2 regions of the Paenibacillus sp. FSL P2-0089 genome follow, and region 1 is predicted to be linked to the other one. Evidence: riboswitches for the same ligand, from Rfam matches in the RefSeq annotation. Region 1 holds a riboswitch; the other holds the start of a gene.

Region 1 (15,435 bases):
GCCGGATTCCTCGAAGTCGATCTCCAGGCCGTTGAGGTAACGGATATCGTCTTTGCTGACGACCACCTTCAGACCTGCAACGTCCATGTAGATGTCCTGCTCAGTCTCGGTATCATCGAAGCCCATCGCGTACGAGAATCCGCTGCAGCCCCCGGCGGTTACGCCCAGACGGAGGAACATATCCGGCACTTCCTGCTCCGCAAGCATGGCCTTCAGCTGGCCTGCCGCTGTCTCACTTATGTTAATCATAATAACAACCTCCTTAGGGTTCATTGTATTGGAATCAAGCAGCCTTCAGGCTGTACGTAATGAAATCAATGCCTTGCCGGGAAAAGAATGAGTATGATGTATATCATTTTCATCGGCTCTTTCAATCAGTATACTCCACTATTCTTCTGCCCTCAAGTCGTAAACCGGGCGCAGGTAAGCCATTTATCCCGGAAGACCTGCAGTTTCTGGCGGTTGCTCACCCTACGGGAGAAGTTTATAATGAGAAAAGCGATAAATTTTCGAAAAATTGTCACGGGGGTTGCAGTTAACCTCTATTTATAATGCCGGCTGTTGCCGGATATTCTCAGGTACACGATTATGCGATGCAATTGCCTCGCCAACCTTCAGGAGGAACTTATATGTCTACCCTTATTACACCCCACACAGATGCCCGGATGGCGAACATCATTGAGAAGGTTCGCGGCGGAGAACGATTGAATTTGGAAGACGGCGTTTATTTATATGAGAGTAACGATCTCTTAACGATCGGACAGCTGGCTAATGAGGTCAATCTGCGAAAGAACGGGAATAAAGTCTATTTTATCGAGAACATGAGTCTATATTTCACCAATGTCTGCGAATCCCGCTGTGCCTTCTGCAATTTCCGCAAGGATGAAGGCGAAGAAGGGGCCTACACCCTCTCCGGCCAGGAGATGGTGGAGTATGTGCAGCAGCATATTCATCCCGGCGTGCGCGAGTTCCATATTGTAGGCGGGCATAATGATAATGTGCCCTTCCAGTACTATGTTGATTCGCTGCAGGCTCTGAACGAGCATTTCCCCGAAGTGACTCTCAAGGCCTATACAGCGGCAGAGATCGACTTCTTCACCCGCATCAGCGGACTTAGTATCCGTGAAGTGCTGGAGCAGTTGCGCGCCGCCGGACTGAAGACCCTTACCGGAGGAGGGGCAGAGATTCTGTCTGACCAGTACCGCAAAAAAATGCGCGTCGACAAAGCCAATGTCGAGGAATATCTCGAGGTGCACCGCACCGCCCATCACCTTGGCATGAAGACCCATACCACGATGCTGTACGGGTCGATTGAGTCCCGTGAAGACCGCATCCGCCATATGCTGCAAATTCGTGACTTGCAAGACGAGACCGGCGGTTTTATGGTATTCATTCCGCTGTCCATGCAGCCTAAGAACAAGAATGCAGGCATTATGCGCCGCAACTCCGCGAATGAGGATCTGAAGACCATTGCCGTCAGCCGCCTGATGCTGGACAATTTCGATCACATCAAGGCCTACTTCATTAATATCGGGCCCCAGTTGACCCAGGTTGCCCTGAACTTCGGCGCTTCCGATGTGCACGGAACGATCCTGAAGGAACGGATCAGCCACGCTGCCGGCGCGCTGACGCCGGAGGGCTTGACCCGGGATGAGCTGATCTGGCTCGTGAAGGGCGCAGGACGGATTCCTGTAGAACGGGATACCTTCTATAACGAGATCAAGGTATACGAATAAGAACAGAACAAGCTTACCTCAGCCAGTGAACGCAGAACTGCCTTGTCCATTATGTACCCGAAAGGAAGATCAGTTGGCATGAGAACCCTACTTGTCTTGGGCGGCGGCTACGGCGGTCTTGCCCTCATTCAGCAACTGCTGGATAATCATCTTCCTCCTGATGTGGAAATCATCCTGGTGGACCGGATGCCGTATCAGGGGATCAAGACCGAATATTATGCACTGGCCGCAGGCACCGCCACCGATTACCATCTGCGGATTCAATTCCCGGTACACCCCCGCCTGACCGTACGTTACGGGCAGGTGGGTTCCATTGATCTGGAGAGCAGGCTGGTCCTGCTCGATTCCGGGGAGCCGGTAGCCTATGATATCCTGGCGATTGCCCTCGGCTGTACGGATAATTACCATAACATTCCGGGTGCCGAGGAATACACCTGCAGTATTCAGAGCTTCGCCGGAACCCGGGAAACTTACCGCCGGCTGAACGATGTGAAGCCTTATGGAACCGTCAATATTGTCGGCGGGGGACTGAGCGGCGTAGAGATTGCCTCGGAGCTGCGGGAGAGCCGGCCGGATCTGAATATCTCTCTGATGGACCGGGGAGAACGTATTTTATCTTCTTTTCCGGCCAAGCTGTCCAGGTATGTCGAGGAATGGTTCAGTGAGCATCAGGTGGAGACGATTGGCGGGGTGTCGGTCTCTCATGTCGAGAAGGATGCCATCTTCAATGGCACCCAAGCTATTCCGGCGGATGTGACGGTATGGACTGCCGGTATTCAACCCGTGAAGGTCGTGCAGCAGCTGGAGCTTCCGAAGGACCGTGGAGGCAGGCTCATTGTGGGGGAATATTACAATATCGCTGAATATCCGGAGGTCTATGTGATCGGGGACTGTGCCAGCCTGCCCTTCGCGCCCAGTGCACAGGCGGCGGGTGCCCAGGGCGAGCAGGTGGGACAGATATTACAGGCGTTATGGCGGGGGGAAACCCCGAAGCTGAATAAGATTAAGCTGAAGGGAACCCTCGGTTCACTCGGTAAAAATGCCGGCTTCGGCCTGATGGGCCGCCGCTCCGTCATGGGCCGGGTTCCGCGCCTGCTGAAGAGCGGCGTCCTGTGGATGTCCAAACGCCATTTCGGCTAAAGAATCCCGGCTTGAATCCAGGCGGCTTAGTCTATCTCCAGGTTGTCCCAGGCCTCTGCCTCTCGTATAGCGGCTTCTATGGCCTCTTCCAGAGCAGCGGGGGAATCAGCCTCAATGATCTCCCCGTCAACCATGGCGAACGGCTGGAGATAACACTCTCCGCAGTTGTTCAGACAGCCGTACTCCACTACATCATATTCAGGGTTTTGCTCCAGCTTAAGCTTGAGCGGTTCAGTGCCGTGGCCGATGTTGCTGGCACAGAATTCTATAATTGGTCTCATGATAATCTCCCTATTCTGCCTTAACCATTTTATTTTTTAACTTTTTGTACTATAATAAACATACGAAAGGAGTGATTGAGAAATGAGTGAGAATGTACAAAGCGCAACCATGTACGATGAAGTACTGGAAGTCCTTGATAAACTTCGTCCGTTCCTGCAGCGCGATGGCGGTGACGTGGAACTGATTGATGTTGAAGACGGCATCGTTAAGCTGAAGCTTATGGGTGCATGCGGCAGTTGCCCAAGCTCCACGATCACGCTAAAAGCCGGGATCGAACGCGCCCTGATTGAAGAAGTAGAAGGCGTGGAAGAAGTCGTTCAGGTATTCTAATCCCGTTTCATAAACCATCCCGGCCTCCGCTAAGAGGCCGGGATTTTTTTTATTATAGAGGATTTCGTCTGTAGGATCAACCACCCGGCGATTCAAAAAGACCAGAAGCCGCTCCGCCAGCCATTTCTGGCTACGGGCTTCTTCTGGTCTCATTAGATTATTCCGCTTCCCTAGGCTTAAGCTTAGAATGCCGGGATAATTGCTCCGTCATATTGCTTTTCGATGAATTCCTTCGCTTCCGGGGAAGTCAGCGCTGCTGCCAGCTTCTGAATGGCATCGGAATCCTTATTGTCAGGACGGGCTACCAGCAGGTTAGCATACGGGGAATCTCCGCCTTCGATGAACAACGCATCCTTCGTAGGAGACAGCTTGGCATCCAGTGCGAAGTTGGTGTTGATCAGCGCCAGGTCCACTTCATCCAGCTGACGGGGCAGCATGGCTGCATCCAGCTCAATGATGTCAAGCTTCTTAGGGTTCTCGGTGATATCCGCTTTGGTGGAAGCAATATTGGTGTCATCCTTCAGCTTGATAAGACCGTTCTTCGCCAGCAGAATCAAGGCGCGGCCTCCGTTCGTTGCATCATTCGGAATCGCAACCTTCGCACCTTCTGCCAATTCATCGATCGATTTGATCTTTTTGGAATAGGCGCCAAATGGCTCTACATGAACAGCAGTTACAGATACGAGATCTGTGCCGTTCTTGGTGTTCTGATCATCCAGGTAAGGCTTGTGCTGGAAGAAGTTCGCATCGAGCTGCTTCTCGGCAAGCTGTGTATTGGGAAGAATATAATCTGTGAATTCTTTGATCTCCAGCTTAATGCCTTGGGCTTCAAGCAGTGGGGCAATCGCTTTGAGGATCTCCGCATGCGGTACAGGAGAAGCACCAATCACCAGGGTTACCGGGTCCGCAGCAGGCTCTGTAGTCGGCTCTGCAGCAGCCGCTTCTGTAGGTGCCGTTGTCGCAGCAGAATTCGTGGTGTTATTCGCCTTGTTGTTTCCGCAAGCGGCAAGCACCAATATCAAGGTCAGGCTGAAGAATGTAAGCAGTACTTTTTTCATCTGTAAATCCCCCTCTAATCCATATGGTTTATTGAATAAGGCTATATGTGGACGTACCTTATTTCCGTGTAAAATGTCTTACCAGCCGGTCACCGGCCATTTGCAGCAGCTGCACCAGAATCACCATCAGCGCTACCGAGATAAGCATGACTTCCTTCTCATAGCGGTAATATCCGTAGCGGATCGCCAGGTCACCCAGTCCGCCGCCGCCGATCATGCCGGACATTGCGGTATACGAGACAAGGGTCACAACAGTAATGGTTACACCGGCAAGCAGACCCGGACGAGCCTCCGGCAGCAGCACGCGCATAACGATCTGCCCGGTGGACGCTCCCATGCCCTGCGCCGCTTCAATAATTCCCCGGTCAACCTCCCGCAGTGCCGTCTCCACCAGTCTGGCGAAGAATGGCGCCGCGCCGATTACCAGTGCCGGAATCGTTCCAAGCACACCAATCGAAGTGCCCATAATGGCCTTGCTGAACGGAATCAGGGCAACCATCAGAATGATAAAAGGAACCGAACGCAGGATATTCACAACGAAGGATAATACCGAGTAAACCACCCTGATAATAACGTTATTTGACTTGCCCCATAAATATAACACAATTCCAAGCGGTAAACCAAGGATTATTGTGAATATTCCTGAAATAGCGATCATTTTGAGTGTAGCAATCGTAGCTTCCAGCATTTCTTCCCAATTAATTGTGCTAAAGTCCATTACAAAATCACCTCCACATCAAGACCTTGCGCTATGAGCTCAGTGAGCGTGGCTTCGACCGCACCCTCAGGTCCTTCGAACCGGACGATCAGCTGGCCGTAAGGAACATCCTTGATCGTAGAGATGGTTCCATGAAGAATGGCGAAGTGAACCCCGGTTCCCTGAACCACCTGTGAGAGCGTCGACCCGTAAGTCTTTTGTCCGAGAAAAGTGATTTTGACCGACTTCGTGTAACCTGGCTGTACAGCATCAATCGCTTGCCGGAGCGGTCCGTCCGACTGGGTCTCACTGCGGATGAATTCCTTGGTAACCTCATGCTTCGGCTTCAGAAAGACCTCGGCCACTTCACCCTGCTCCACAATACCGCCGCCATGGATCACGGCAACACGGTCGCAGATGCTCTGAATGACATGCATCTCATGGGTAATCAACACGATGGTCAGATGGAATTTGCTGTTGATATCCATCAGCAGGCGCAGAATGGAGTCTGTCGTCTGCGGATCAAGCGCCGAGGTCGCCTCATCGCATAACAGAACATCCGGATCACTTGCCAGCGCCCGGGCGATTCCGACACGCTGCTTCTGTCCGCCGGATAGCTGAGCCGGGTACTTATTCCAGTGCTCCTCCAGCCCGACCAGGGCGAGCAGTTCCTTAACCTTTTGTTCAATCTCGTTCCTTCCGGCTCCGATCAGCCGCAGCGGAAACGCGATATTATCATAGACTGTAGCCGATGAGAGCAGGTTGAAATGCTGAAAAATCATTCCGATCTTACGCCGCTGCTCCTGCAGCTGTCCCTGGCTGAGCGCTGTCAGCTCGACACCGTCCACCCACACCTCGCCCGCAGTCGGACGTTCCAGCAGATTAATGCAGCGGATCAGCGTGCTTTTGCCGGCCCCGGAGTGACCGATCACCCCGAAGATTTCCCCCTTCTTAATCGACAGGCTCAGCGCAGAGAGTGCAGTTGCCTGCTTACTGCCTTTGCCATACACCTTGGTTATATCCTTCAATTCTATCAACCGCTGCGTCCCCCTTCTGTTCTAGCTTCCATCATTGCAAAAAAGACCCCCTACGATCCATGCAGATCGCAAGAGGCCCTGTGTGTATAATGACAATGCCTTCTCATCTGCCAAAACCCCCGAATCCGGCGGCATTGTAGGAATTAGCACCATGACATTTGGATGCAGCGTAAGGCTGTATTCAAACCGGTTGCCGGGCTTCATCGGGCCTATCCCTCCGCCGCTCTCGATAAGATCATAGTATGAAGTTATAGACTCCGTATCCTGTCAGAAGTTAATGTATGCCTAAGTATAATTCAGTTTCGAGATTTTTGTCAAAGGTAAGTTTTTACGGACGGGCTTGTCCGGATTTCGGGCCTGGGGCCGCTTTGTTCTTGTGCCATTGTTCATTCCCGTAGCTGTATGCGGCGGCCAGTGATTGGCATACCATCTCCAGGCTCTGCTTCAAATCCTCCAGGTGGCTGTCGAGATCCTCCAGACGAATCTTGTCATGCAATCCCTGGTGACGCTGCCAGAGGTCGTCGGTCATCTCCGCGTTCATGTAATGGATCTCAGCGTTGCGCCGCTTGCGCAGATTCTCCACTGGCTCCCGGTAGGAATTCCTGATTCGCTCCAGCTTCTCCGCCAGCGGATGATGCGGGTGAAGCAGCTGAAATTGCCTCAGCACCGTGAAATAAGAGAAATGCGTCTTCACCTTGCCTGTATTGAGATTGTACAGATTATTCAGCACCGTGCCCAGCTTGTCCAGCAGCGAGAAGACACGGATGAAGCCATCCTTGTAGAAATACACATATCTGGCGTACTCCCCCTGCTCCGTGGACGACATATCATCCATATAACCTGCGATCACTGACTTCCGGAAAAAGGCTGCTGCGAACCAGCTCTGCTCCAGCTCATCCAGAGAGGAGATCAGGCCGCGTGTCCAAATTTCCAGCTTGCGGTATTCATGGTCATGGTCTTCATGTGCCGCCATCTCCTTGCGCAGCATGGAGGCTGCCTTCGCCATGGACTCCATAGCTTCAGCCAGCACACCGCTGTTCACGCGGGGCGGCTCTCCAAGTAACGTCCGCAGCATATTTTGACCCTCCTTAAAGTTCACTTTTACACTAGAGGAAAATAACGGTTCCAGTTGCGGTCTACCCGCTTCGCAATATCCTCGCTCGGAGCCAGTTCCTCCGGGTATCCCGGCTTCATCCGGGCATCTATAATGATCGGCAGTGTATAGCTGACGCTGCCCCGGTGTACCCCGGCCGCCGAATAGATATCATCCGCCGGATTGAAGCGGGTGAATACGGTCCACAGGAAGGAGGTCTGCGTGCTTACCGCCTCTTCTGCCTGATCCACCAGCACAATCAGCGGCCAGGCGGTCTCCCTCTCCTTGAAGGCAGCCACCAGCCGCTCCGGCAGCTCCGGGTCCTCTTCATAGGATGCACCGGAAACGGCTAAACATCCTCCGCAATAAGGCACAGCGGCGGTGATTGATGGAAGCAGACCCTCTGTATAGGTCCGTGGCAGCTCACGGACCGGGCTGCCAATGCCCGCCATCACCGCCTTACTGCCATGATTCAGCTTACGTCCGGTATAATCCAGTGTATCCATGGAGGTATTGGCAAAGATCGTCAGATCCGATTGCGGATTGAAGCGCTCAAGCACAGTTTCCAGCAGCTTGGGGAAATCCGTTAGCTCCACCTGCACATTAGTCAACAGCAGGAATTTGGTTAAAGAGAGCTGACCTTCCCCTAAGATACGAAACGCTGACACCATATACTCACGGGGATAGCTCTCCCTAACGACCGCTGAGGTCAGTGAATGCGAACCGGATTCGGAGTAGGACCACAGCGCTTTGACCGAAGGGATCAGCAGAGGATAGGCTGGAGCGAGCAGCCGCTGCAAATAATCCTTCAGATAATAATCCTCCTGGCGCGGCTTGCCGGTGATGGTCGCCGGGTAGATGGCATCCTTGCGGTGCCACATCCGCTGAACATGCATGACCGGGAAATTATGCTGCATGGAATAGTAGCCGGACTGGCTGCCGTAAGGCCCTTCCGCTCTCCGCTCCAGCGGAGACACGCGTCCCCGGATGGAGAATTCCGCCTCAGCCGGAATCCGGTGCCCGCCCAAGGGGTCCTGCACCATGGGAAGCTTGCCGCCCAGCATCAGCGAAGCCAGCATCAGCTCCGGAATCCGTTCCGGCACCGGTGCCACTGCCGCTGCAATTAGGGCCGGCGGCCCGCCGATGAAGACAGACACCGGCAGGGTCTCGCCGAGAAGCTCTGCCTGCGAGTGATGGAAGCCGCCGCCCTTGTGAATCTGCCAGTGAATACCTGTGGTGCTGTCGTCATACATCTGAATCCGGTACAGTCCGAGATTATGATCCTTGGGGTTGGTGATATTCTCCGTATAGACCAGAGGAAGCGTGATGAATGCCCCGCCGTCCTTAGGCCAGGCCGTAATCCGGGGCAGCTCCTTCAGCGGATCACTGCTGCTGCAGACGCCGAGTACCGGAGCCTCTCCTTGCGGTATATTCTTGGTTCCTGCCCTCAGCAGCTCCAGCAGCACCGTCTTCTCCCGCCATAAGCCGGCGCCTGAAGGCGGAAACAGCTGGTCCATCGCCGTTGTCAGCGACTTCAGCAGCTGCTCCGGTCTTGTCCCAAAGGCCTTGTTGACGCGCTGAACTGTACCGAACAGGTTCGTAGCGACCGGGAACGGTGTTCCTTGCACGTTCGTGAACAGCAGTGCCGGGCCTTCCTCCTCCACCACCCGGCGGTGAATTTCGGCAAGCTCCAGATAAGGATCAACAGGGGTATCTATCACTGCCAGATCCTTATCCCTGCGGAGCTGCTCAATCCATTGTCGTAAATTACCGTATCGCACTATAGCGTTCCTCCTCAAACAGGACCTTATGCTTATCCCGTCCACCGTTGCCGTTTACTTATTACTTGCTGCCCCTGCCGGCTCCGCTTAACTGCCAGACCCTTACACTCATGTAGCACAGAACCCCGAAGAGTCCGGAGATCAGCACGATATGAGACAACGCAGCAAATATGTACAATCTTTCATTATTCAATGTGTATACTACTGCGGCTCCGCTGAATACCTGCATCAGGCATAACAGAACTGCCGCTACTCCCAGAGCCCTCAGCTCCGGCAGCTCCTTATGCTTCCAGAAGGCCAGATGCCCAAGTATAGCCGTCAGCAGGAACAGAATCGCCGCCGCCATCCGGTGAATGAATACAATCCCTACTCCGCCGCTCATCTCCGGAATCCATTGTCCGTTACACAGCGGCCAGCCGGAGCACCCGCCTTGGGAGCTGGTATGGCTTACGTAGGCGCCGATGTAGACCACGATATATGAATATACTGCAGTAACCCAGGTTAAGTTGCGGAAGGCTGGGCGGACTTTGGGACTTCCTGTGCTGAATTCCGCTCCTGGAGCGAATGTCCGTCTGGTCCCAAGCGCCAGCATCAGCGAACCGGCGAAGGCAATCAGCGAGAAGCCCATATGCAGGGCCATAACCGCAGCCGACTGCGATTTCACTACTGCAAGCGCTCCCATCCCGCCTTGAACGATGACGAAGATCAGGGTCAGCAGGGCATAGGCCAGCAGATCTCTGCGGTGCCTGGCATAACGCCAGAAGGCAACCATGGAAGCCAGGGACAGCAGGCCAGCCAGGCCGCTGAACAAGCGGTGGGTATATTCAATCAGAGAGCCGATGGTATAGGCCGGAATCAGCTTCCCGTGGCACAGCGGCCACTGATTTCCGCATTCCAGTCCCGAGCCGGTCTTAGTCACCACAACCCCGCCGAACAGCGCCATGAACATAATGAGACAGGTCAGATAGCTGAGCCATTTTAATTGATGTGTCGTCAATAGTATCACCCGTATTGTATTGGAATGAGTATGAAACATATAAATGCTTATATGATTAGAAAAAAAGCACCGCTTCTGCTCGGATAGGGCGAAAGCGGTGCTGCGGAATTACTTGTGAATGCTGAGATAAACGTCCAGCGCCGTATCAAGAAACTTCTCGATTTCCTCCCGGGACTTCCGGAGCTTGTTCACAAACCGGACCAGTTCCCGTCCATCGGTGTACGCGACAAAGCTTGGAATGCCCAGAATATTCTGTTCCTGGCTGACATCGCCTACGGCATCGACATCCACTTCGACTAGGGTAAGACGCTCTGCATATTTCTGTTCCACATCCGGCATGAACGGATCAATGAATTTGCAATCCACACACCAATCTGCCTTGAAGACTGCCACCGTCAGGCGCGGAGACTGAATTGCCACCTGGAACTGGGCAGGCGAGCTGATTTTGTCCATTTATTGACCATTCCCTTCTATCAGAAAGTTACACAAGAAGCTTGCTCTTTAAGTGAAGCAAAATGTACGGAATAAGTCAAACATCATTATTCACCGGCACGAACACGGGCGGGCTGCAATTTCATTAAAGGACCCAGCAGCTTGCGCAGCGGACGGGGATAACCGGCAATCTCCTGGCTGCTGAGTACACCCAGAATAATCAGGAGAACCAGATACACAATCACGACTGCCGCTCCAACCACCAGACAGGTGATCAGGAAGGCCAGACGGGCCGGCATCAGATCAGTCATCAACAGGCCTGCTTCATTCAGACCATAGCCGATGCCTGCCGAGGCCAGAACCGCAATGGAGAAGCCTCCCCAGCGTTTGCCGAGAATGGAGAAGGGTACGATTTTTTTGAGCATCCGCAGATTCAGCAGTGTAATGACAATGAAGCACAATGCCGTAGAGCCGATAATGCCGTAGATGCCGAACCACTGGCTGAACAGGAAATTGGAGCCAAACTTCACGAGGATACCAACAAGTACATAATACATCGATATCCGCGATTTGCCCATTCCAAGCAGGATCGAGTTCGTGGTCATCATCGTAATCTGGAAAATGGTACCCAGCGTCAGCATCGCCACAATGCCGCTTCCATCGAGTGTCTTGAACAAGAGGCCATTCACAGAATAAGCAGCCACGACCAGGGAGAGCACAACCGGTGTGCCGGTCAGAATGGACACCCGCATGGCAAGTGTGACCTGACGCTGCAGGTGCTGTTCATCTTTGCGGGCGAAGGCGGCAGATATAATCGGAATCAGCGATGCACTTAGGGCGATCGACAAGACCGGAGGAATCCCGGCCACGCTCTGTGCCCGGCTGCCGAAGATCCCCAGTGTCCACGTGGCTTCCTTCAAGCCGATTTGTCCGCTAAGCAGCGGCACAATAAAGGTAGTATCAATGAAGTTCACTACAGGCACCGTAACGGAAGACAATACAATCGGTATGGACAGCTTGAAAATATCCTTGTAAATCTTCAGCAGCGGGATACGGGCCTCACTCGATTCATATAATGCAACCTTCTCCTCGCTGCGGCGCAGCTTCATGGCATAATACAGCATCACGCCAAAGGCGCCGATACTGCCGAGCACACTCCCGAAGGATGCGCCTGCTGCCATCCAGGTGTTGCTGTAGCCCTGGCGCAGCAGAATGAAGGCAAGCAGAATGGCCGTGGATACCCGGGCAATCTGCTCAACAATCTGTGAGATGCCGCCGGCCATCATATTGTTACGCCCTTGGAAATACCCGCGCATCATCGCGATCGCGGGGAATAGCAGCAGCGCCGGGGCAATCGCCCGTATGGCCAATGTACTCTCGGGAACCTTGCTGGATTCCGCATAATAAGGAGCAGCTATGTAGAGCGCCACACTCATAAGCACACCAACCACAGCCGCAAAAATCAGCGCCGCCCGGTACACCTGCTGTGCTTCCTGCGGGCGGTTCAGCGCATAGCGCTCGGACACCATTTTACTAAGTGTGCTGGGAATTCCAGCTGTCGCCAGCGGCAGCAGCAGCAGATACACGTTGTTGGCTTGTGTAAACGCAGCGTTACCGACTTCATTGAATAAATGCTCCAGCGGCACCCGCTGGGCAAGCCCGAGGACACGGGCCACCAGTGCGGCTGCCGCCAGAATAAGCGTGCCTTTGACAAAGGATTCTTTCTTGGTGGACAAGCTGTTTCGCCTTCTTCACAATAAATTTAGTAACGCCCGATCCAGATAAAGAAGAGGACGATCATAGCAATCTGCAGAATAATCTTGACGACTGTGCTGCTGAACAGCCCCAGCAGAGCGCCGAAGCTGACCTTAACCGCTTTGCCGGCCTTCTCGCCAGCAATCAGCTCGCCGATGAAGGCACCTGCGAACGGGCCAATCAGCAGGCCAAATGCCGGAATCACAAACGGACCGGCAATCAGACCGATGGTGCTGCCGATCACCGAAGCGCGGGAGCCGCCGAACTTCTTGACGCCCCAGGCCCCGACCACGTAGTCGGCAACGAACAGAACGACAACGATCAGGGTCTGGGCAATCCAGAACCAGGGACCGAAGGAGTCGAAGGAAAAGAACCAGCCATATACAAAGAAAGCCAGGTAAATCGCAAGCGCCCCCGGCAGGATCGGATATACCGCCCCCGCCAGCCCGATTGCGAACAAAGCAATGATCAGAATCCAGCCCAGAATTGTCAATTCCCTCAACTCCTTAAGTTTAGATAGCTATCAATGGTGCGGGTCGTAACTGCGGTGAATGTTTGGCTTCCGGCCGCTGTTGTCACCAGATTTCTTGATTCAAACCGCTGTTAGCGGTGGAAATCCGGTGACTGCTGATGCTTCCGAAGCTAGCTTTCCTACGGAAAGCTTTCAGGCGGTCGCTACCGCTCCTACAGCTCAAACTTCCCCTCCGTTACTCCCACCTATATTGTTGTCTCTCAGTAATCTTAAGCTCGTTTCGACACTCTACCGGCCGAGGTTCCGGCCTCTGTCAGGATGTACTTCTGGATCACTTCCGCGATCCCGTCTTCATTATTCGTAGCTACTACCGCATCCGCTTCCTGCTTAACAGTTTCCTGCGCATTGCCCATAGCCACTCCGAAGCCGGACTGCTGGATCGCTGCCAGGTCGTTGAGGCTGTCGCCTACGGCAACAACCTGGGACATGTTAATGCCGAGCAGCTTGCATACTTCAAGTATGCCTGAAGCCTTATTGACGCCAAGCGGATTAATCTCCAGGTTGAACGGCGAGGAGTTGGTGATCTCCAGCCCGCCCAGCTCCTGCAGGCGCATCAGCAGCTTATGACGGATATCGTTATCCTCGGTGGAATAGCCGAATTTCAACCATTCCCTGCTGTCAATCTCCCCGTCCCAGCTATCCCGGTTGTACACTTCATCTACGGAGTAGGCCCAGAACCAGATATCGAATTCTTCAGCGATCTTGTGCATCTCCCGGACCAGTTCAACATCCATCAGGGACCGGCGATACAGCTCATGAGGCGCACGCCAGACTTCACTTCCGTTGACCATAATCATCGGAGTGTTCAAGCCAAGCTGTTCAGCATACGGCATCGCACTGCGCGAGGAGCGTCCGGTAGACAGGCAGACATGTACGCCGGCTTCCATCGCTTTTTTGATCCATTCCACCGTAAGCGGGGTAATCTTCTGTTCGTCGTTCAGTAGGGTTCCATCCATATCCAATGCTAGCAGGCGGTATTTGGCAGTCATTTGCCACCCCTCCATTCTTGGTTGCTCTTTCGTTTGAAGGCAACCGTATATTTGGTATTACGCAGATCCATCTCCTACTCGATTATAATATCATCAGTTTGTTGCAGGAGTATTATCGGCACTGTCACCGGAAGCAGCGCCGTCATTTGAGTTCGCTGTTTTCAGGCTTTTCTTAGGCACACCGTCCAGTCCGTACTCCCAATCATAAGCATCGAAAATTTTACGCGCAACCGGAGCGGCACTGTTGGAGCCGAAGCCGCCTTCCGGAATGACCACAGCCACCGCTAACTTAGGATTATTACGCGGGGCGAAGGCAATAAATACCCCGTTATCGCGTAATTGCCCTTTTCCCAGCTGCTGTGAGGTCCCTGTCTTACGGGCAAAATCATAAGGGAAATCTGCGAATGCGGAGACCTTACTGTTCATGCCCTTTTTAATCTCTCTCCAATAGGACTTGTCAAAGGTCGTCACTTCATCCAGCACCTCGCGCTCAAACTTCTTGACCACCTTGCCCGCTGAATCCGTAATCTTGCTGACAAGCTGCGGCTTAATCCGCACCCCTTCATTCGCAAGCGTCGAGGCATACTGGGCTAGCTGCAGCACCGTATAACGGCCCTGCTGTCCGAAGGAGGCATAGACCAGCGCGGCTTGCGCACTGCCCGCTGCCTTAGTATCTGTGTAGTTGATCTGTCCCAGGTATTCATTAGGCAGACCGCTCTGCGTAGATACGCCCAGGCCGAATTCTTTCATATACTTATCCCAGATATTAATGCCCTCACCCTTGTAATGCTCATAAAGCTTCTTACCGACCATATCCACCATGAACACGTTGGAGGAATCCTCAATCGCCTTAGCCGGACCCATCCGGCCGTATACGTGACCCGAGGAATTTCGGACAGAGGATTTATCATCCTTACCGAAATAAGCAATCCCTTTGTCAGTGTACGTAGAGGAGGTACTGAAGAAGCCTTCATTCAGACCAATCAGCACCGTCAGAGGCTTAATGGTGGAACCGAGCAGCACTGTGGAGCCGAATCCATGACCGGACAGGCCGGAAGAATACGGGGTGATCGTCCCGTTCTGGTAATTGCCCATGATCTTGTTCCAGGTATCTGAATCCAGCTTCTCCGCTGTCCAGACATTGGTATCGTAATCCGGCATACTGGCCATGGCCACAATATTGCCGGTATCGACCTCCATCGCCACGGCGTAGCCTGTCTTGGCGTCAGGATGAGTCTTACCCTGTACAGAGTTGCGGTGCAGCCAATTAATCTGTTCGGTGATGGCCTGCTCCGTCTTAAGCTGAACATTCTTGTCAATCGTCATCCAGATATCATTACCCTTGACAGGCGGCACTACCTCTTCCACCTTCTCGGCCATGTTCTGCGGATTCACCGAGATGACCTGATAGCCGTTCTTGCCGCGCAGCTCCCGCTGGTATTGCAGCTCCAGACCGTCGAAGCCGACGAATTCATCGTCTTTATAATTCAGGCCGGGATCTGCGCCGATCTTCTTCATCGCGCTCTGAATATTCTTGTAGATGTTGAGCGTGTTGGAGGATTTGAAGGGCTTGATA
Region 2 (15,435 bases), 3.6 Mb from region 1:
CGAATGTCGTCACTGGCTCCGGGTGCCAGCGCTTCATAATAATATCTGCGGCAGCGCCCATTTTCTCAATTTCATTGCTCTCGAATAATGTGACCGTATCTTCCAACTGAAGACGTTCACCCTTCAGTGCCTTATCCAGTATAAGATCGACTGCACTCACTGTTGACGGCCTCCTCTTCATCTATGAAGTCTATGAGATAAATACAATTTGAAATAAAAATAGTCCGTTCTCCCATCGTATCACAATCGGCTGTTCTTGAAAAATGTTTCGCTGCACAGGACCGAACAAATGCCCTTGTCCCAGGCAAATTAAACAGCAGCGCCCGAAGGCACTGCTGCTTGTACGTTCTGCGAATCTCGCATGCCGGGCAGGTCCGGCGGCGCATCGCCTTATTCCAGCTCGCTCCGGGCGGCCTCCAGGGCCTGCCCGAGATCGGCGATCAGATCATCTACATGCTCTATGCCGACAGAGAAGCGCAGCAGCCGGTCATCCACGCCGACCGCATCGCGGATTTCAGCCGGAATATCGGCATGGGTCTGTATCGCCGGATAGGTCATCAGCGATTCCACACCGCCCAGACTCTCGGCGAAGGCAATTAGCTTGATATGGCGGAGCAACGGCTCCACATAGCTGGCCTCTTTTACCTTGAAGGAGAAGATCCCGGTGTTGCCGGAGGACTGGCGGTTCTGAATGGCATAACCCGGATGGTCCGGCAGGCCCGGGTGGAAGACCTCGGCAATCGCCGGATGCTCCTGCAGATAACGGGCAATAGCCAGGGCGTTGCTCTCATGCCGCTCCATACGCAGGGCGAGGGTCTTCATGCCCTTCATCAGCTGGTAGCTGTCATTCGGCGCGAGCACGGCTCCCAAGGAGTTATGCAGGACAGCCATTTCAGCCGACAATTCTGCACCCTTGGTCACAATCAGCCCCGCCAGCACATCGTTATGCCCGCCCAGATACTTAGTCGCACTGTGAACCACGATATCTGCGCCAAGCTCCAGCGGGCGCTGGAAGAACGGGGTCAGCAGCGTATTGTCCACAATCGTGAGTAGCCCGTGACGGCGGGCCCAGGTACATACGGCTTCGACATCCGTAATCATCATCAGCGGATTGGTCGGTGTCTCAATGAATACAGCCTTCGTGCCCGGCTGGCGGGCCGCTTCCAGGCCATCCAGATCATTCGTATCTACATAGGAGGCGCTGATGCCGTATTTGGAGAGAATCCGTTCCAGCAGCCGGTAAGTACCGCCGTACAAGTCCAGCGATACAATGAGATGGTCCCCTTGTCCAAACAAGGTGAACACTGTAGTCAGTGCAGCCATACCGGAGGCACAGGCGAAGCCGGCATCCCCTGATTCCAGGGCCGCTGCCGCTTCTTCTAGGACAGAGCGGGTAGGATTTTTGGTGCGGATGTAGTCAAAGCCTGTACTCTGTCCAAGCCGCGGGTGACGGAAGGCCGTCGCATGATAAATCGGGTAATTAATGGCCCCGGTGGCGGGGTCCTCCATTGAACCAATCTGTGCCAGTCTGCTCTCAATTCTCAGTTTCTCATCCATCTCCATTGCCTCCTGATTAATTACTTCTATTAAGAATAAGTCAACCTCTTAGATAAATGCCCCGATATCGTAAGGAGTCTCCTGGTATACATAGTAATTGAGCCAATTAGCGAATAATAAGTTAGCATGGGCGCGCCAGACTGCCGGCGGTGTGCGTGTCGGATCATCCTTGGGATAATAGTGCTTCGGCAGGGCAACCTCCAGCCCCTTGGCGATATCCCGGTCATACTCCCATTTCAAGGAGAAGGGATCATACTCCGAATGTCCGGTGACAAAAATCTGCTTCCCGTCATGCGTAGCCACCAGGTACACCCCGGCTTCCTCGGATTCTGCCAGAATCTGCAGCTCCGGGTTCTGCTCAATATCTTCACGGGAGACGTCGGTATGGCGGGAATGCGGAACATGGAACACTTCATCGAAGCCGCGCAGCAGCTTGACATTATTATGGCTCATTGTATGCGGAAACACTCCAAAGCATTTGTCCGGCAGACTCACCTTGCGCACGCCGAAGTGATGATACAGCCCTGCCTGCGCCGCCCAACAGATGTGCATGGTCGAGGTTACATTGTGCTTGCTCCACTCAAAAATCACTTTCAGCTCTTCCCAGTAGTTGACATCCTCGAACTCCAGCTGTTCTACGGGAGCGCCGGTTACAATCAAGCCGTCGAACCGGCGGTGGCTGATCTCATCAAAGGTTTTGTAAAAGCTCTTCAAATGCTCTGCCGAAGTATTCTTCGACGTATGGGAGCTGGGGTGCAGCAGAACAACATCCACCTGAAGCGGGGAATTCCCGATAAGGCGCAGCAGCTGGGTCTCAGTAGTTTCTTTGGTAGGCATCAGGTTCAGGATGGCGATCCGGAGAGGACGGATATCCTGATGGAAAGCCTGGCTTTCATCCATTACAAAAATATTCTCACCGGATAATACTTCTTTGGCCGGCAGGCTGTCGGGAATTTTGATAGGCATTGCTGTTCACTCCTTAACTGAAATGGGGTTCCACTTGGTGGTTCAACCTGAGGCAGGGTAGCGAAAAAAGACCTTTCCCGGGCGAGAAAGGTCATATCATGCAGTCATATGCGCCTCTCTCATCTGCCAGAGAACTTTCGCCGGACGAATAACGCCCTGCAAAGCTTCCGCAAGAATTAGCACCGTGCGTTCACACGCCGGTTGCCGGGTTTCATCGGGCTAGTCCCTCCACCTGCTCTTGATAAGATTTAGCTGTATTCAGTTGAATAACCTTAAGCATCTGAACGATGCTTTTTCTTAAATTTCACTTTAAATCATGAACCTCCTTTTCGTCAAGTCCATACAATGCTGAAGGGGCCTTATAACAGAAAACAATTTCTCTTGTAAGAGCCATATCCCGGCGTTATACTAGACAAGTGTTTCAACCAAGTGGAAACGGCTTTGCCGTCCCTTTAAAGGACGGTACCGTTTCAGCGAGAAATATAAGGATAAGGTATCGTGTGAAACCTATACATTCTTATATTTCAAAAAAAACGGCGAAAAGAAGAGGTGAGAGAACAATGGAAGGCGACCCGGGCTCGCGAATAAGCGTGCAGAATGAACAACCACACAGGATTAACATCAGCTTGCCGGCGGCGGGAGCCCTTTTTCTTCATGCTCTCGGACCGTCTTTTGGCCTTCGTCCATGATTGTACCACCGGCCAAGCTGATTTTTTCCGTGTGCTGAAATTAGCATACCCCTGGAGAAGACCAGGGACATAAGGAGTGAATCAGATGAAAATCCGGCTGGTGAATGCAGGGGTTTTTACGCCTATTGACAATATTGAAGAAACTTTAACCGCCCCTGCCGAGGGGTTCTACTGGATTGATGCGGATGTGGAGGACCTTGTAGAGCTTCAGCCTATATACGGCCTGCATGATCTGGCTGTGGAAGACTGTCTAAGTGAAGAGGATCAGCGTCCGAAGCTGGAGATTTATGAGAGTCATTACTTCATCGTGGTGAACAGCATCCGGTTCGATGATGAGGAAATCTTCCTGCGTGCGCTTAACGTATTCCTTGGCAGACATTTCATTATTACCGTTACGAAGCAGAAGATCCATGAGCTGCGTGTCCTGAAGCCCGTACTATGGGAGCAGGAGGTCAGTACGCCTGACCGCTTCCTGTATCTGCTGATTGACCTCGTTGTCGACAACTTCTTCTCGGTCGGTGACCGGATTGAAGCACGGATCGAGAAGCTGGAGGAAGACATCCTCATGCATACCAAGAAATCGCATCTGAGCGAGATCATCGGTCTGCGCAGTGAGATTCTCTGGCTGAAGAAGATGCTCGGCCCGCAGAAGGAAGTTATCAACACACTCAACAAGAAGGATCTTCGCCTAATCGACGATCAGCTGCAGAAGTATTTCAGCGATATTTATGAGAATGCGGTCAAGATCTCTGAGACCTTCGAAACATACCGCGATCTCATGGGCAACTTGCGCGAAGCTTATCAGTCCAGTATTGCGAACCGAGCCAATGAAATCATGCGTGTATTTACAGCAATTACTACCATATTCATGCCGCTGACCGTGATTACCGGAATCTACGGCATGAACTTTGACAATATCCCGGAGATCCACACCGAGTACGGCTACTATGGCGTCATTGCCGTTATGGTGACGCTAGGCTGCGGAATGCTAATTATCTTCCGTAAGAAGGAGTGGCTATGAAGCAGAGCGGACGAATACGAAGGACGAAGGCACCGTATACCCGGCTACCGGGACTCGGAGAGCCTTCGTCTTTTTGGTATGTCACCAGTATGTAATGCGTCTACGCCCATCAGGAGTTCTGTTCATCAGGACCGCAGATTGGGGCCGATGCAGGCCGACAGACTCAATAATTATTGAGGGGTAACTATCCCTAACGCCGCCGGATGCTCCCGCCGGAAGCGGATGCGGATCAGCCGCAGGCGTTCGTAATACAGATCAAGTCCGTCAGCAGGTACGAAGTTGTCGCCGTAGGCTTTGTAGAGGACAGGCTTCAGGAAGTTGTCGCCGATCAGTTCATAGGCTGTCCAAATATTGTTCTGTTCTTCGGGGCTCACCTCGCTCAGCTCCAGGGCAATAAGCTTCTCGGCCGAGTAGCCGTCCTTCTCCAGCTCCTCTACCACTTCAAGCACTTCACGGCGGGAAACTCCGCTAAGCACTCTGAGCTGCTCCATCCCCTGTCCCTCTTCAATCCCCTGTAATAGAACGCGCCGCAGTCTCAGCCGCTCCAGCTGCTTCTTGTACTTAAGCTCCTTCTGCTTATAGTGCCAGGATACGAAGCTCTCTTCGTCTATGGCATGATTCACCCAGCTTAGCGGAAAATCATGCTCACGCTCAGCCGCCGCGGTGATGCTAAGCCAGTCTGCACCATACTGTGAGACTTTGCCTTCACCCACACCCGGGAGCTGCAGCAGCTCCTCCTCCGTGCGGGGAAGAAATGCGCTGATCATGCGCAGCAGTCGGTTGCTGGCCAGGATATAAGGCGCCTTCCGCTCACTGGAGGCCTTCCCTCTGCGCCAGGAGCACAGCTCCTCGAAGATGGCTTCATTCCCGTATTGCTCACTGTAATACTGCAGCTTAAGCTGCTCCTGGCTGCGGCTGCTGAGGTTATCGTCATCATGAAATACCCCGTCAATCAGCGGGCGGTAGCCATCTCCCATCTTGACGGCAAGCTCGTGCCGGTATACACACAGCATCTCATTCCACGATCCGCCTTCATACCACAGGCTGTCGCCCGTCTCCTCTTCGCCGGAGAAATCACGCCAGCCAAGACGCCACTGACCCTCTTCCTCTCCAATCCACAGCTGGGCAAAATTCTCTTCGTCCACTCCTGATCTTCTGCACAAACGGTTCATAAATACGATCTGCATATGAATCCCTTCTTTCTTCGTCTTACAGTACGCATGAGCGCTCTGAACGCAAAAAAAAGCACCTCTCCCACGACATTCGTGAAAGAGGTGCTTCCTCTTAAATGCTATACTGTTAAAACCTAGAATACCATATATTACGTAACAGTCAATCTCTTTTTGACAAAATATCCTACTTGCGGTCTAAAGCCAGCTTGGCCAGACCCAGTGCGCCAGACAGACCAGCGTTATCTCCAAGCTGCGGAGGCACAATATAGCTGCCAATCTCTTCATTGAGCGCCGGATGCTGCACATATCCGCCGAGCAGCTCCTGCAGCTTGGCATGGATCAGCGGGAAGAGCTGGCTCTGCTTCATCACACCGCCGCCCATTACGATCTTCTGCGGCGAGAGGATCAGCACATAGTTCATAAGCGCATGAGCCAGATAGTGGGCCTCCATCGCCCAGGCCGGATGATCCGCAGGCAGCTCGCCCGCGGGCTTACCCCAGCGCTTGCCGATGGCCGGCCCCGCCGCCAGACCCTCCAGGCAATCGCCGTGATAAGGGCAAAAGCCTTCGTAGTGGTCCTCAGGATGACGACGGACCAGGATATGGCCCATCTCGGGGTGGGACAGCCCGTGAACGAGCTTCCCGCCTACCACAGCACCGGCACCAATCCCGGTGCCCACCGTGATATAGAGACAACTGTCCAGCCCTTGCGCTGCTCCCCAGGTGTACTCGCCCAGCGCTGCGCCGTTCACATCTGTATCAAAGCCGATCGGAACCCGGAATTGCTCCTCAACGGCTCCAACCAGATTATACCCGCCCCAATGCGGCTTCGGTGTGGTTGTAATATATCCATAGGTGGGGCTGCCGATAACAGGGTCAATCGGTCCGAATGAACCGATCCCGATAGCCTCCACTGATTTTCCGCTGAAATAATCCATTACCTGGCCCATAGTCTCCTGAGGAGTAGCCGTCGGAAAGCTCACCCGGTCGATAATCGTCCCGTCCTCATTCCCGATACCGCATACAAACTTCGTTCCCCCTGCTTCAATCGCTCCCAACAATTTCACTGCAGCGTTCCCCCTTCTCCTGATGCATCCATATGCTGTTGCTTCTGATAATTTCAATAGACTCCTGAGATACGATAAATACAATGATAGTTTCCTGCGCTGGAACTAGCCGGTTGACCAGTCCGAGCGCATTAATGAAGCGTTCTCTTGTCCTATTATACGTATCAAATATACGTATGACAAGCGGTTGACATACAGTATGAATAAGTGATTTGCTGATGAGGCTTAGGCCGCATTGAACGGGACGGGGGTAGTTGGATTTTCTACACTTGCTAATGAACGAATAGCCGATGCTAGAACAACAGTTGGAAAAACAACACTTAATGTTGCCCATTTTAGCCCAAGTAGCTAAAAGTAACATGAATAGATGTTGTTTTTCCACTTATCGCCACACATTTCGTTAGAATTAATAATTTAAGATACGTTATTCCACTTGTTGGTTGCGGGAGCCGGGAACATGCTGCTGCACAGCCTGTTTGCGGTCACGATAGGCCCGGCAGGCTGCTACAAGCCGGGCTGCTGCCGGAAGATGGGAGGCCAGATGGATATGAGCATAAGCAGCCATGATGCTTCCTCCGATGTAGCCTTCAGGCTGGCTCCCCCCTCTGCCCTTACTCTCATAGGCATAGGTCCGGGCTTCCCCGTCAGGATAGCTCATGACGGAGTAATGAAATTCATGGCCGCGCAGACGCTCGCCCTGCTTCAGCAGCAGACAGTCGTGAAGTGCCGTAACTTCACGATACCCGAGTGCCGCCCGGCGTTCCTGCATCACGGTATGCGCCGGAATGATCCCGGCCATCTCATGCACCGTGCCGGTGCGGTCGGTCAGACTGCGGGCCAGCACCATATAGCCGCCGCACTCCGCATACAGTGGCATTCCAGCGTCTGCGGCAGATCTCAGGCCGTCGAGGAATAGCTGGTTCGCGGCAATCACCGCCGCGAATTCTTCCGGGAAGCCGCCGCCGAGATAGATGCCGTCAGCTTCCGGCGGAATGCCTTCACCGCTGAGCGGGCTGAAGTACACCAGCTTAGCACCTTCACGTGCAAGCAGCTCCAGATTATCGGCGTAATAGAAATTGAACGCCGCATCCCGGGCTACGGCAATGAGCGGGCCAGGCCCCGCCGGGCCTGCCTGTGTCTTATGTATCTGAGCAGCGGGGTTACAAAGTTCAGCCGCATATGTAAGAGAGCGAACTTGCTGGTCCGGCATCTGCATGCAGGCAAGCAAGGCTTCTTGCTCCGGCGACACAGGCTGCCCCTGCACAGCAGGAGCGGCAGCCGCAAGCTCCAGCAGCCGTTCCAGATCCGTGCCTTGCTCCAGCATGTCGGCGGCACGCTCGAACAAGGGCGCAAGCTCCCCTCGCTCCACAGCGGGCAGCAGGCCCAGATGCCGCTCCGGGATGTCCAGCCCGCTGTCGCGGGGGAGCCAGCCAATCACGGGAATCCCGCAGGCTGCTTCAATGGCAGCCTTAACTAACCGGTAGTGACCCTCGCTGCCGCAGCGGTTCACCAGAACGGCGGCAATCTGCACCTGCGGCTCCAGCTGCCGGAAGCCCAGCACTATCGCCGCGGCACTGCGCCCCATGCTGCGGACATCGACCACCAGCAGCACAGGGCTGGCGGTCAGGATGGCGATCTCCGCCGTGGATCCGGTCAGTGCTGTGTCTTCCTTGCCGTCATACAACCCCATCACGCCCTCAATGACGGACAGGTCAGCATCCGCCGAGGCCTGCAGGAAATACTCCTGCAGATAGTCGCTTGAAGTCATCCAGGAGTCCAGGTTGCGCGAGGGATGGCCTGTGACCGCAGTGTGATAGGCGGGATCGATATAGTCAGGGCCGCATTTGAAGCCCTGAACCTTCAGGCCCCGCCGGGCAAAAGCGCGCATCAGCCCCAGTGTGACGGTTGTTTTGCCCGAGCCGCTGCCTGTGCCTGCGATGACCAGGCGGGGATGCGCCTGCGGCTCACGGGGGGCTGATCCAGGCTTTTTTTCATATCTGGCTGCATTCCTCAGCTCATTCACCGCTCTTCCCCTCCTTCTCTCCGGGATAGACAATCCGGGCTACGGCGATGGTCACATTGCCGCTCTTGAGCTTAGGCTGCAGGAGCGAATGCGCACCTGAAGACAGCAGCGCAGCAGGTTCACAGACACCGTAAGCCCCGGTTGCCCTGAATACCACCTCAGACGGATGGTCCAGCTCTACTGTATTGAGCTGCTCCGGGGTGTACAGAACCAGCTCCCAGCTGTATTTGGCGCACAAGGCCAAGAGTCCCGCTTCATCCCCCTTGATCCCGGCTGTCGCCACATTCCGCACACTATGGAGCGACAAATTAAGCTCGTGCAGAGTGTGAAGAACCACCGCTTCCAGCTCATCCGCAGACGTCCCGCGGTTGCAGCCGAGTCCAAGCACCAGACTGCGCGGGCGATACACTACAGTGTACTCGGCCAGAGTAGTATCTGCCGGTGCGTCCTCCTCTGGTTCCTCCGTCACCCGGTCGCTTACCACAATCGCTGCGCTGAAGCTGCGTCCGCTATGCCGAAGCTCAGCTCTGCTTGCGAACATAGAGACATGCTCCGGCACCTCAGCACCCGGCGGCAGCCAGTCACGTTCCCCGCTCTCCTGCACAAAGGCTACCGGCTCCCCGTTAACGAGCGCAGCACTAACCCCCTTCATGGAGGTGAAGCTGTCGGCACGCCAGCCGTACTCCCGGCCCAGCAGATCGACAGCGAAGGTACCCTGCACATCCGAAGCCGTGGTGATCACCGGATGGCTGCCCAGCAGCTCCGCAATCTCCAGTGTCAGCCTATTCGCTCCGCCAAGATGGCCGGAGAGCATGCTGATGACATGCTCCCCGCGCTCATCGATGACGATGACGGCAGGATCGGTTCTTTTATCCCGCAGCAGCGGAGCCGTCAGCCGGACAGCCGCCCCCAGTGAGAAGAACAGAATGACCGCCTCATAGCTCCCGAAGAGCCCAGGCAGCACCCCTCTGACCGGTCCGTCAAAAACAGTGATCTCCCCGCTCCGCGCCTCCAGCTCTCCGCTATACTTGGCATAGACAAAGACCTCAGTCCCGCCAAGCCTCCCGCCAAGCTTCACAGCCTGCTCTATCCCGCTGCGCGTAATCGCAACAGCCGCATACCGCTTACTCACCGGAGCCGATTCCTTCCCGGCAGCCGTGGGTGAAGGTCTTGTCATACAGCTTGGAGCGGTGCTGATCGCGGTCCGTCAGCCCGGGGTCCAGCGCCCAGCCGGCCAGGATCATGGCATGCATGGTGATGCCGGCACCTTGCAGGTCCGCCTCCAGCTTCTCAACCGTGGTCCGCAGAATCTGCTGATCCGGCCAAGTGGCCCGCTTCACGACTGCCACCGGGGTCTCCGGGCTCCAGCCTGCGGCCAGGAATTCACTGCTCACATGACCGGCCAGTGATGCACTCAGAAACAGCGCCACCGTGCAGTGATGCTCCGCCAGCTTGCGCAGCTGCTCGCGCTCCGGCACGGGTGTGCGCCCTTCCGCACGGGTCAGAATGACCGTCTGCGTCAGCTCCGGCACGGTCAGCTCTGCGCCAACCGCCGCCGCAGAGGCAAAAACCGAGCTAACGCCCGGTACAATCTCGTAAGCGACGCCGCGTAGCTTCAGCAGCGACATCTGCTCCAGAATCGCGCCGTACATGGCGGGGTCTCCGGTGTGGACACGGGCTACGCTTTTACCGGACTGCACGGCAAGCGTCATCAGCTCCACCTGCTGCTCCAGATCCATGCCCGAGCTCTGAAGCACCTGCGCACCGGGCTTAGCGCTGCGGATCAGCTCCTCGCTGACCAGCGAATCCGCATACAGCACCAGATCAGCGGAGCGCAAGATTCGGCTGCCTTTTACAGTGATCAGCTCCGGGTCGCCCGGTCCGGCACCTACAATGTATACCTTCGACGCAAGCTCAGTCATTTGCTCACCACCATCAGACTCAGGTACTCCACTTCCTTGCCCCGCAGGTCCCGTGCATCGCGCCAGACAGTCTCATAGGGGGAGGTGACCTTGGTTACCACCGAGGCGCGGCCGGACAAGCCCAGCTCATCCAGCACATCCAGCACCACATCCAGCACCTTGGCCACCTTAAGGAACACCACCGTATCATGATGCAGCAGCGCTTCCCGAAGCGCCTCCCTGTCGTCCGTAGCCGGGATGATCCCCACCCGCTGATTGCCGTCTGCCAGGGGCTGCTCCAGCGCAGCCGCCGCGCCCAGCACCGAGGATATTCCCGGAACCGAGACGACCGGCACACCGGGGTGCAGCTCCTGCATCAGCCGGGCCAGATGAATGAAGGTACTGTAGAGATTAGGATCGCCTTCCGTCACAAAAGCCACATCCCGCCCCTGTCTCAGCTCTCCCCAGCATAGCTCTACCGTGCGGGTCCAGCCGCCAGCCAGCAGCTCCGGGTCCTTCGTCATCGGAAAGACCAGTCCGAGCATGATTTTGTCCTGCGGGTCTACATGCAGCTCAATGATTTCATAGGCGTAGGAATTGCCGCCCTTCTTGGTAGCCGGATAAGCAATCACCGGACATTCCCGCAGCAGACGGCAAGCCTTAAGCGTAATCAGCTCCGGGTCGCCGGGGCCAACGCCTATGCCGTATAACGTTCCGAGCGCCCGGGGAGTCAGTCTTTCCTCCAGCTCCAGCTCTTCTGCATCCAGCGGGTCAAATAACGCACTGGCCGCCTGTATCGCTGCTTCTGTCCACAGCGTCCCTGCAGCTTCTCCTGACGATATTTCCTGTCCCTCCGCAGCCTGCTCACGCGGCTCAGTTACATCGGTCTTCATTGCGGGTTCCTCCTTCGTTATTGTCTGATGATTAATGAAGCCTCCGGCCGCTGACCACATAGACGGGATTCATTCCGTCGAACCGGGTCATGCCGAGAATCGGCTTGCCGCGCGACGCCTGAAGCATCGTCACCTCGCAGGCCAGTCCTGCGGCCTTAAGCGCCTCCATGCTGCCATGCAGGGTCTCCACCGTAATCGCCCCAACCACAATCCGTCCGCCGGGCTGAAGCCTCGCAGCGCTATGTTCAATAATGGCCGCCAGCTCACCGCCGCTCCCGCCGATGAAGACGGCATCCGGGTCAGGTAGAGCCGCTAAGCCCTGCGGCGCCTTCGCCTGAATGATTTCGAAATCCGCCCGGAACTTCAGACGGTTCGCTGCCATATTCGGCAGGTTCTCCGCACTTTTCTCCAGAGCGTAGACCCTCCCGAGTCTGGCGATCCGCGCACATTCCGCAGCCACCGCACCCGAGCCGGAGCCGATATCCCACACGACTGCATCCTCGGACAGGTTCAGCTCCGACAGCACTAGAGCGCGGACCTCGCGCTTCGTAATCAGGCCTTTCTCCGGCTTACGCTGCCGGAACTCCCCGTCGGGATAAGCGAACCCGCGCCGCACGGGAGCGGAGACCTCCTGCTTACGGCGCAGGATCACGACATTAAGCGCCGCGAACTCCCTGGTTACCATCTCCTCCAGCGTCCAGAACCGGCAGACTTCCTCCGCCCCGCCAAGACGTTCGCAGACAAACGCCTCATATTCCACCATCCCGAACTCCTGCAAGTAAGCGGCAATGACCGCAGGGGTGTTGTTCTCGTCTGTCAGCAGGGCGATTTTGTGCCTGCCGTCGATCCGCTGGGCCAGTCCCTGAATGGGACGCCCATGCAGACTGATCAGCTCAGCATCCTGCCAGCTGTCCCCGAGCCGCGCGAACGCAAGCTGCACACTGCTATAATGGGGGATCACCTCCACATGCTCCGGTCCGAACCTGCGGACCAGATAACCCGCAATCCCAAAAAAGAACGGGTCCCCCGAGGCCAGCACCACCGTCCGCCGCTCACGCCACACCTCCTCCAGCTTGTCTGTAAAAGGCTTCAGCCCGCCTTGCAGCACGATTTTCTCCCCTCTGTATCTGCCGAAAAAATTCAATTGCCGCTCGCCGCCCAGCAGCACCTCGCTGTTGTTCACTATGCTTAAGCTATCCGGGGTCAGGCCGCCGGCGCCATCCTCACCGATCCCGATTACATAAATCAGGTTATCCATGAATTTCCGCCCTTCCTAGCACCCTGCCCTTCATTGTGATAAGCACCATTTCCACAATCATGCCTCCGTTCATATGCGCCAGACTCTGTTCACAGGCATGCCTGCACAGCTGCTCGAAAAAAGTGTAATTCCCCGCCTCAGTCATCATATCCACGACCTGTGAGGCTGTGTTGGCGGCAGCAATCTCCTGCACCTGCTCCGGGGACGCTCCCGCACCTGCCGCAACGGCTGCCAGAAATCCGAAATCGACGGGCGCGTTCTTAGAGTGAATCAGCATGGCCCCCTGAGCCACCTTGGAGAATTTGCCGGCCATCCCGACGAAGGTAACCTTGCGAATTCCGTATGCCTTGGCATGCTCCAGTGAGAAGCCCACATATTCCCCCATCTGTATAAAAGCTTCCTCCGGAAGCTCTGCGAACATCGCGATGGCGTATTTCTCGCTGCTGCCGCCTGTGGTCAGCACGATCTGCCGGTTCCCCGCCGCAGCCGCCACCGAGATGGCCTGAACCACACTCGCCTTATAGGCTTCGGTGGAGAACGGGGTCACCACGCCCCGTGTGCCCAGGATCGAAATGCCGCCCAGAATACCCAGCCGGGGATTCAGCGTCTTCATGGCGATGCTCTCGCCCTCCGGCACGCTGATGACTACCCTCAGGCCCCGCACTGCACCGTGCTCCTCCAGTACGGCGGATACCGCCTCCTGAATCATCCTCCGGGGCACCGGATTAATCGCCGCCTCTCCGACGCCCACCGGCAGCCCCGGCTTCGTCACCCGGCCAACACCGCGGCCCCCGTCAATCTCCACGCCGGGCTGATCCCGCCAGCTCACCGCCGCCTCGATCCACGCCAGATGTGTCGCATCCGGGTCGTCTCCGGCATCCTTCACTGTGGCACAGCTTGCCGTGTGTGTTCCTGTACGCTGCCAGCCAGTCAGCTCAAAGGCATGACGGAACCCGGCCGGCAGATCAATCTCTACCGCAGGCAGGCTCTCCCCTGTAATGAGCAGGGTGGCCGCACCTGCGGCTGCCGCTGCGGCACAGGCCCCTGTCGTGTAGCCCCTGCGCAGCGGGGGAGCTGGCGTTTCACCTGCGGATTCGGGAGCGGGCAATCCAGGTTTTACAGCCTGCTGTACCTGCTCAGCCGCTGGCTTGAACTCGGGGCAGCTGGCTTGCTCCGGTTGCTCAGTTGCCTGATCAAATCGGGGCAATCCGGGTTCGATAGCCTGGCGTACATGCTCGGCCGTCTGCCCGATCTCGGGGCTGCTGGCTTGCTCCAGCCGTTCAACTGCTTCTGCGGATTCGGGGCCGCCTACTTGCTCCAACTGCTCAGATCCCTGATCGAATTCAGGTCCGGCTGCTTGCTCTACCCGCTCTGCTTGCCCCGCCCCTGCCTCCCCGCTTTCTTGGCCCCGGTTCTGCCTGACGGCGTGACCGGGTATTTCCTTGGTCATGGCACTCCCTCTTTGCTGATGGTCTAAGAATGAATCCTCACAAACTGAACAATCTGCACATCGCTGAAGCCTATCCTCTGAGCGTTCGCCCTGGGCAGGTAACCTGTCTTACTCTCTATATAACCTGATTATACTGCTGCTTCTAAGCAAATCAGGAGATTTTTATACAAATTCTGGATCCATTGCACTTTGTACATTAGTTGAACCCCAAATCCGCCAAAAAAGTAAGTCTGCTGCATTTTGTACATTAGAATTTGGCGGGGGAGGTGTTTTGGAGCTATTATCCACAAATCAAGTGTATAAACTACAGTAGAACCAGATTTCAACTATAAAATCACGAATTCTGTTGTAAAGAATACTATTAGAACTAAAGAAGTACATAATTTGAGATAGTTGTATTCTGTACATTTAAAACCCGCAAAAAGGGAGGATTTCCTCATCTAACTGTAATCTGTACAACTATATCTGCCCAAATGAAGGAGAACACCGATTATAGAAAAGTTTAATTGCACGTTTTACAGCTAAATGGCTATTCACTCGTACATCAGAGCATTTAGTTGTACAGAGTGCGATTAAGCATACCACTTGCACCTTAATCGGGATATGACAACTCACCAGCCCTACGCTTCAGCGATCTGATTCTCTGATCAAGCTATCCCAGCTCACCCGCCGCCCGGCGGACGGCCAGCAGACTTAGTGCGTTCACTGCGGCGACCACGATTGTACTGCCCCCTTTGCGGCCGATATTGGTGATGTAGGGAATATCCAGCTTGCGCAGCTCATCCTTGGATTCCGCCGCAGAGACGAAGCCAACGGGCATGCCGATGACAAGTCCGGGCTGGGCGGCGCCTGCTTTTACCAGACGGATCAGCTCCAGCAGGGCAGTCGGCGCGTTGCCGATGACATAGATTCCCCCCGGTGCCTGTGCGCAGGCCTTGCGCGTTGCGATAATCGCCCTTGTGGTTCCCAGCGCCTTCGCCTCGTCCACCACATCAGGATCTGAAATATGTACCCGGACCTCGCCGCCGTACCGCTGAATCCGCTCCTTGGCAATGCCCGCCTCCACCATCCGCACATCCGCTATAATCGGCTTGCCCTGCAGAATGGCGTGAATCCCCGCCTCAATCGCCCCGGGATGGAACACCAGGCTGCGCCCCAGCTCAAAATCAGCCGAAGCATGAATAATCCGCTGTACAATCGGGTACTCCAATGCACTAAACGAATGTTCACCCAGCTCCTCCGTAATTATCTGAAAGCTTAGACCCTCTATCTCCTGCGGCTGTACGGTCACCGGCTTGAACTCTGTCCCGAAATCCACATTCATCCCTCTTCCCTCGTCATTAGCAGCGCATTCTTCACAGCAGCCGTAATCTCGTCAAAAGAATCAAACACCGTTCCGCCATCCCCGAAGGACAGCCCCGGCCGCATAATCAAAATCA

The links. Region 1 has a riboswitch for S-adenosylmethionine ahead of NST69_RS25210 (methionine ABC transporter ATP-binding protein). Riboswitches for the same ligand answer to the same signal wherever they lie in the genome.
Region 2: linked by a shared signal. The riboswitch ahead of metA (homoserine O-succinyltransferase) and the one ahead of NST69_RS25210 (methionine ABC transporter ATP-binding protein) in region 1 are both predicted to bind S-adenosylmethionine.

The regions. Positions count from the first base shown of each region.
Region 1 is NZ_CP152006.1:5,996,933-6,012,367, forward strand. It holds gene NST69_RS25175 (iron-sulfur cluster assembly accessory protein) at 1-249, opposite strand, end outside; gene mqnE (aminofutalosine synthase MqnE) at 630-1,736, shown strand; gene NST69_RS25185 (NAD(P)/FAD-dependent oxidoreductase) at 1,815-2,876, shown strand; gene NST69_RS25190 (YuzB family protein) at 2,903-3,157, opposite strand; gene NST69_RS25195 (NifU family protein) at 3,240-3,488, shown strand; gene NST69_RS25200 (MetQ/NlpA family ABC transporter substrate-binding protein) at 3,671-4,546, opposite strand; gene NST69_RS25205 (methionine ABC transporter permease) at 4,605-5,264, opposite strand; gene NST69_RS25210 (methionine ABC transporter ATP-binding protein) at 5,264-6,280, opposite strand; SAM riboswitch class I at 6,381-6,516, opposite strand; gene NST69_RS25215 (Cthe_2314 family HEPN domain-containing protein) at 6,609-7,355, opposite strand; gene NST69_RS25220 (UbiD family decarboxylase) at 7,382-9,154, opposite strand; gene NST69_RS25225 (COX15/CtaA family protein) at 9,216-10,151, opposite strand; gene NST69_RS25230 (thioredoxin family protein) at 10,260-10,604, opposite strand; gene NST69_RS25235 (polysaccharide biosynthesis protein) at 10,691-12,319, opposite strand; gene NST69_RS25240 (DUF456 family protein) at 12,346-12,831, opposite strand; gene NST69_RS25245 (Cof-type HAD-IIB family hydrolase) at 13,080-13,859, opposite strand; gene NST69_RS25250 (penicillin-binding transpeptidase domain-containing protein) at 13,953-15,435, opposite strand, start outside.
Region 2 is NZ_CP152006.1:1,838,403-1,853,837, reverse strand. It holds gene mqnC (cyclic dehypoxanthinyl futalosine synthase) at 1-160, opposite strand, end outside; gene NST69_RS07470 (aminotransferase class I/II-fold pyridoxal phosphate-dependent enzyme) at 391-1,557, opposite strand; gene metA (homoserine O-succinyltransferase) at 1,606-2,523, opposite strand; SAM riboswitch class I at 2,640-2,771, opposite strand; gene corA (magnesium/cobalt transporter CorA) at 3,298-4,233, shown strand; gene NST69_RS07455 (HRDC domain-containing protein) at 4,404-5,420, opposite strand; gene NST69_RS07450 (ROK family protein) at 5,590-6,471, opposite strand; gene NST69_RS07445 (cobyrinate a,c-diamide synthase) at 6,896-8,485, opposite strand; gene NST69_RS07440 (cobalamin biosynthesis protein) at 8,487-9,626, opposite strand; gene cobM (precorrin-4 C(11)-methyltransferase) at 9,619-10,416, opposite strand; gene cobI (precorrin-2 C(20)-methyltransferase) at 10,413-11,288, opposite strand; gene cbiE (precorrin-6y C5,15-methyltransferase (decarboxylating) subunit CbiE) at 11,320-12,546, opposite strand; gene NST69_RS07420 (cobalt-precorrin-5B (C(1))-methyltransferase) at 12,539-13,654, opposite strand; gene NST69_RS07415 (precorrin-8X methylmutase) at 14,649-15,314, opposite strand; gene cobK (precorrin-6A reductase) at 15,317-15,435, opposite strand, start outside.